Regions from separate parts of the Paenibacillus sp. MER 180 genome, predicted to be linked through region 2. Evidence: riboswitches for the same ligand, from Rfam matches in the RefSeq annotation. Region 2 holds a riboswitch; the other holds the start of a gene.
The links. Region 2 has a riboswitch for cobalamin ahead of M3661_RS01700 (DUF4430 domain-containing protein). Riboswitches for the same ligand answer to the same signal wherever they lie in the genome.
Positions count from the first base shown of each region.

Region 1: it holds a riboswitch for cobalamin, as region 2 does, so the genes downstream of both, metE (5-methyltetrahydropteroyltriglutamate--homocysteine S-methyltransferase) here and M3661_RS01700 (DUF4430 domain-containing protein) in region 2, are expected to answer to the same signal.

Region 1 is NZ_JAMAVT010000009.1:86,147-89,636, forward strand. It holds gene metE (5-methyltetrahydropteroyltriglutamate--homocysteine S-methyltransferase) at 1-1,601, opposite strand, end outside; cobalamin riboswitch at 1,925-2,115, opposite strand; gene M3661_RS15880 (HesB/YadR/YfhF family protein) at 2,328-2,618, opposite strand; gene M3661_RS15885 (heavy metal translocating P-type ATPase) at 2,809-3,490, opposite strand, start outside.
Region 2 is NZ_JAMAVT010000001.1:412,027-415,516, reverse strand. It holds gene rlmN (dual-specificity RNA methyltransferase RlmN) at 130-1,227, shown strand; cobalamin riboswitch at 1,361-1,553, shown strand; gene M3661_RS01700 (DUF4430 domain-containing protein) at 1,713-3,490, shown strand, end outside.

The sequences.
Region 1 (3,490 bases), on a different contig from region 2:
AGAACCGGTGGTTTTACACAGCGCGAGCCATAGGATTGTACCCAGCCGAACTTCGTGAACGCGAACCCGTCCAGCTTCTCGCCAAAGTATTCGACCATGTCCGTGCGTTCGAATTCACCATGTACCAGCACGTCAATGCCGATCTCTTCCTGAATGCGAATCCAGCGTGTCATTTCTTCTTCCAAATAGGTTTCATACGTCTTCGCATCCCATTCTCCCTTGCGGAAGCGAAGGCGTGCGCGCCGGATATCCGCAGTTTGCGGCATACTGCCAATCGTTGTGGTCGGCAGGAGCGGCAGCGATGGCCAGCGCTTGCGCTGAAGCTCCTTGCGTTCCTCGAATGGAAGACGTTCAATTCCTTTTTCCTTTTCTGCACGAAGCAGTTCTTCCAACGCCTGAACGACTTGTGGACGCTGTCTTAATGGTTCTGTCCGCCATGCTTGAACACGAGCACCGCTCTCTGCTAATGCTGCACGCGTCTCTTCACTCGGGCTTGCGAAGTGACGAGCAAGTAGGGCAGTCTCCTCCAGCTTCTCATCCGCGAACGCCAATGCCTCGCGCACTGGTGCTGACAGCTCAGTTTCCCGCGCCGCCGTGAGTGGTACATGAAGCAGGCTGCATGATGGCTGAATAATCCAGCGTTCCTTCGGTACAATCCCTTCCACAGACTCCAGCCATACTGCAGCAGCCGCTAAGTCCGTACGCCAAATATTGCGGCCATCAATAATGCCGACAGCAAGCTGCTTCTGCGCAGGGAATCCGAATTGACGAAGCGCTGCTTCATTTCTCCCTCTATCATGAACAAAGTCTAATCCGAGCGTATCCACCGGAAGCGACACGAACGCTTCGTAGTCGGACACCGCATCGAAGTAGGTCTGAACCCATAATGATAAGCTTGGTGCTGCCTTGCGCAATTCGGCATAGACTTCCTTCACAGCAGCCCAATGCTCGCTTGGCATTTCCAGCACGAATGCAGGTTCATCCAATTGCACAGCCTGCACACCTTCACCCTCCAACTCGCTAAGCAACTGTCCGTATACCCCTACGAATTGGCGAAGAACGTTCAGGCGCTCTTCCGGTTTAATCCCTTTAATAAAGCGGACATAAGTATATGGCCCGATGATGACTGGCTTACCTTCAATGCCATGAATCTGCTTCGCTTGGCGATAGGCTTGCAACGGGCGATTGACCGTCAATTGCGGCGCCTTGCCTTCCCATTCCGGCACAATGTAGTGATAGTTCGTATTAAACCACTTCGTCATCTCGCAAGCTACCGCATCCTGTGTACCGCGAGCCAAGGCGAACAGCAAATCTGCGTTCACTTCTCCACCGTCATATGCAAACCGTGACGGTATCAATCCGAATGTGGCTGTCATATCAAGCACATGATCATACCAGGAGTAATCATTTACTGGAATCAGGTCAATGCCAGCGTCCTGCATCGTCTTCAGCCGAACATCATTGATGCGCGCCAATTCTTCTTCCAGCTGCTGAACAGAACTGTTCCCAGCCCAATATTGCTCCAATACCTTCTTCCATTCCCGGTCGTATCCGATCCGAGGGTAACCTGCTGTGCTTGTCTTGATTGAATGAACGGTCATCATACTGCCCCTCTCCATGAGTCAATTTGCCGTACGGGATATAGTTGTACAATTTCTATCGCTTAACACGGAATTAAGATTGCAGTTGAACGCTCTACCCCACCATATGTGACTTTATCACTCAGACTTCAGAAATTTTCATTGCATCCCAATATGCAAAAAAGACATTCCTGTCCAACAACAGAAATGTCTCGTAAACGTCCATGAAGTCATAGTGGAATAAATCGATCCTTCCGTCTCATTAGCATACTACCCTCATGCTAAGAGGAATCGAAAACCGATATCCATGCTTACGAACACTTCCCTATCTCCCGTAGGTACGAACAGTGTTGTCAAAACAGGCAGGTCTCCTGGCTTCAGCTTCATTGGCCTTTGCAGCCTTCCCGATCGATTACGACCAGTGGCTCTCTCGCAATACCTCAACTGTCACAGTGGCGGGACCGCGCCGGATTTCCAACCGGCTTCCCTATTAAGCTTCGACGTTACCCAAAGCACCTGTTTCCTCATATTCAATTGCATTGAAAGTCGCAGTCACGCTTCCCCCAATTGAGAACGATTATATATCTAACCAGAACGAATGACAAGGATTTTTTCTCATCTCTAACCAAAATAAACAAATACCGGAGCTGTGACCTTATCTTCATTAAACTCCGATTCACTAGGCGTCTATCCATGCACAATAGGCGAGCCTCTCGGCTCGCCTATTGATGATTACGGGTTGATGCGCTAGATGACCATTCCTTCATGCAGAAAGACAATATCTTCGCCTTTCTCATCTAGCGTCAATTCACGATTATCCAAGAACCATACATCATTTTGCTCCATAAAGAACGTAATGCCGTTCACAACTTCCGTCACTGCTGGATATTGCGGACTGTCTTTCATGATGCCGAATGAATAAGGTCCTGAAGCACTGAATCCGCTGTAGCGGACGAATATGCGTACTGAGTCTCCTGCTGTGAATCCCCAATCAGCCAAAAAACGCTCGACTGCCTTCGCTGTAACGCGTAATTGCATGTTCAGACCTCCTTAATCATACCTTTCATCCGATTTGATCATACCATGTGGCCGCCACTTTTGTTAACACCAAAGTTGACAGTTCGTCAATGATCCGCATAATCATTACCGCATAATACGTTCGGCGATATGATTATATGCTTCCTTCTGTTTAGGAACATCACGATCTCTACCGTGAAATTCTGTCAGGCTACAGCTTGATGCGTTGAAGCCGCAGTGCATTCAGTACAACGGATACCGAGCTGAAGGCCATAGCCGCTCCTGCAAGCCATGGGGCAAGCAATCCGATTGCTGCAATCGGGATACCAATCGTATTGTATACAAGTGCCCAGAACAAGTTCTGCTTAATGTTGCGCATGGTACGGCGGCTCATCTCCATCGCATCCGCAATGCCGTTCAAGTCGCCACGCATTAAGGTTACGCCTGCCGTCTCCATTGCTACATCCGTACCTGTACCGATCGCGAACCCAATGTCCGCTGCTGCCAGAGCTGGCGCATCATTAATTCCATCGCCTACCATGGCGACGACACTGCCTCTCTGCTGCAGCTCGCGCACATGCTGTGCCTTCTGTTCAGGCAGCACCTCTGCAAATACATCATCAATCCCTACTTGTGACGCGATTGCTCTGGCCGTACGGGTGTTGTCTCCTGTCATCATAACAACGCGTATCCCCATTTGATGCAGCCGCTCGATGGCCTTCTTCGAAGAAGCCTTCACTTGATCGGCAACGGCAACTATGCCTTTCCAGCTGCCATCAACCGCGATAAGCATTGCCGTCTTGCCTGCCTGCTCCATGTCTTGCAATGCTTCCTCCGCATCTGCGCTTGCTACCCCGTTCTTCTCCATCCATCTGCGTGTGCCGACAATGATC
Region 2 (3,490 bases):
GAAGTTCTGGGACAATAATAATCAGATTATAGAGGAAGTTCAGTGATTTATAGAAGGAATGACACTTGTAGGTAGAGCATTTATAAGCAAGTAAGACAGAATTTTGACGTGTTGAAAAGAGGGCACTAGATGAATAAGCAATCCATCTATGGATTAACATTGGATCAGTTGGCCGCTTGGTTAGAGGAGCGGGGGCATAAGAAGTCACGGGCATCCCAAGTGTGGGATTATCTATATCGCAAGCGGGTCAAGGATTTCGCTGATATGACAGAAGTAAATGAAGCCAGCGTAGCACTGCTGTCCGAACACTTCGTTATTCATACGCTTAACGAGCATGTGAAGCAGCAATCGGCTGACGGCACAATCAAGTTCTTGTTCAAGCTGCAGGATGGCAACTTGATTGAGACGGTGTTGATGAGACACAAATTCGGGCTGTCGGTATGTGTGACGACTCAGGTTGGCTGCAACATCGGCTGCAGCTTCTGTGCGAGCGGACTGCTGGCGAAGAGCCGCGACTTGTCGAGCGGCGAGATTGTGGAGCAGATCATGAAGGTTCAGCACCATTTGGATGCAGTGGGTGAGGGTGATCTGGTCAGCCATATCGTCGTGATGGGTATCGGAGAGCCATTCGATAACTTTGAGAATATCGTTGATTTCTTGCGGGTTGTTACTGACCACAAAGGTCTGGCAATTGGAGCGAGACGAATTACGGTATCAACAAGCGGCTTGGCGAATAAGATCAAAGACTTTGCAGATATTAATCTGCGGGTGAACTTGGCACTTTCCTTGCATGCGCCGAATGATGAGCTGCGCACGCGCATTATGAAAATTAACCGCGCGATTCCGATTGCGAAGGTGATGGAGGCGATTCGGTACTTCATCAACACGACGAACCAACGGGTGACGCTGGAATATATTTTGCTGAAGGACGTGAACGATCAGCAGGAGCACGCACTTGAGTTGGTGCAGCTGATTCAAGAATGGAAGATGCAGGACGAGGTCAATGTGAACTTAATTCCGTACAATCCAGTTGATGAGCACAGCCAGTATCAGCGCAGCGAGCAGGAGTCGATTCGTGGCTTCTATGATGTCATGAAGAAACATAACATTAGCTGCAGCGTGCGGTTGGAGCATGGCACAGACATTGATGCTGCTTGTGGCCAGCTTCGCAGCAAGCAGATTAAGAAAGAAAGCGGTGCTGGTGCCGATCAGGCAGCTATGAGCTAAAAATATTTTGTAGTTTACAAAAAGCGTACCTACCAATGGGTAGGTCGCTTTTTTTCGTGCTGTCTATGAGAAAGTTCTTTGTCCGTCATGCTAAATTTTGCTACAATAAAACCACGTATTCTTATCGCAATTACATAGAAATAGTTTATATGGTGCTGTGCATGCTCAGCTTAATAGGGAAGTCGATGCGAGTTCGACGCGGTCCCGCCACTGTAACGCAGAGCTGACAATCAAGGCTTTTATCCACTGTTAACTGAGCTAACGGGAAGGTAGATTGTCGAGCGATGATGCGAAGCCAGGAGACCTGCCATATAAGTGCTCTATATTTCTCACGAGGATGGGAGGGGGATGTTTATTCGTGCTGCTAGTAGGAGATTACTAGTGTATTTAGCTGCATCGAAGTGGTTACCTAACATCTTTCTAACATGGAAAGGTGTTTTTTTATTGCCTTCATATCGACATATTAAGGAGATCAGACATTGAAGATGATTACGAACAGAATGTTGAAGAAGAGCTTGTCTGCATTACTAAGTATCGTATTGTTGTTATCTCTTGTACAGCCACAAGTCATAAGAGCGGCGAGCGGGCAGGGCAATACTCAGTTAAATAACATGATTGAACATACGGTTCAATACTATAAGGACTATTATAAGGATGCTTCTAATCAAGATGCTGTAAGTGATTCATGGTGGGAGCTTGTTGCTCTGTGGAGTGCGGGTCAAGATTTGCATGATGGAACTTGGAGATTACCTACATGGGAAACAAAAGAGCCAAGACTTCGACCAAATGCAGGAGGCACCGATCATATTCGATATATTTATGGCTTGCTTGCATTAGGAAAGAATCCGGCTCACGCTTGGGAAACGAACCGGAATCTGTGGGCGGAGCTGGCAGCACAGCAAGATCCAGCAACGGGTGCTATCGGTGGAGTTAATAAACACATTTGGGCAATGCTTGCCTTAAGCGCCGGTGAGAAGCTTGGTCAGGATATGGGGTCATGGAATGCCGCATCCAAGCAAAAAGCGCTCGATTATCTGCTTAAAGCACAGTACGCAGACGGAGGTTATGGACTGTCAGCTACCGGCAGCTCAGGAGATACTGACATTACTGGTATGGCGCTGCTTGCACTCGGTCAATACCAAGGACAGAGCGCGGTAGATGCGGCAATTGAACGAGCTAAGGAATTGTTGAAAAAACGCCAATTGGACAATGGAGGGTTTGATTCCGTTGGTACATGGGGATCCGGAGATAATTCCAATAGCTTATCTACATCCGTATCGGGATTGGTTGCTGCAGGCGACGATGTCTTGTCAGCAAAGTGGAAAGAGCCTAACGGAACAGTTATCGATGCGTATGCACGCTTCCAACAAAATGATGGATCGTTCAAATGGAAATTAACAGATTCTTCTGCAAATAGGATGGCTACCGAGCAGGCTCTTGTTGCGTTGCTCGACATCAAGCATGGAAAATCGGTATGGAGTCGCCTCGCGGAAGTGAAGCTTCCATCGGATCAATCACATGTTAATGTGCAGGTTAGTGTCAAAGGGATTGACGATTTCATTTATCAACCTAACCAAATTTCCTTGGATGCAAACAACAAAAAGCTCACCGCATTGGATGCACTAAAGCTAGCGCTGGATCAAGCCAATCCATCAATTCCCTACCTTACTTTGGGGAATGGGGATCAAGCAAGACTAACATCCGTTGCTGGTCAAAATGAAGGGAAACTTGGCGGTAGCGATGGTTGGAAATACAAAGTGAATGGAAGTGCTCCTTCTGTAGGAGCAGGTGCATATGAGATAAAAAATGGCGATGACCTCTATTTCTATTATGGTCGTCAGCCGATGATTTCTACAGTCTCTTCTATTCAACAGGGCGCTGTAAATCCAACGGTCGAAGTACAGCTTGCGGGAGATTCATTTACGCCTCAAGCGTCGCAGATTGACAGTTGGCTAGTAAAGCCAGGAACGACTGAACTGAAACTAAAAACAATCTCACTTCTTAATAGTCAAAAAGCAAAGCTCGTTTTTGAAGGCCGTGCTGTTACTGGCGGACTTACGGTTCAAGCTCTTGGAGCTGCCGTAACGGGACAAGAGGAAAGCAATGGATTGGCAGTTAGCTTGGAATTGCCTAAATCGATTGGAACAGCGACATTGTCCGTTGAAATAAGATCCGTTGGTCAAGGGGATATCCTTGCACCAGTAACAATACCATTGTATGAAGGAGATACAGCCTTCACAGCTTTAAAAAGAGAGCTCGATGA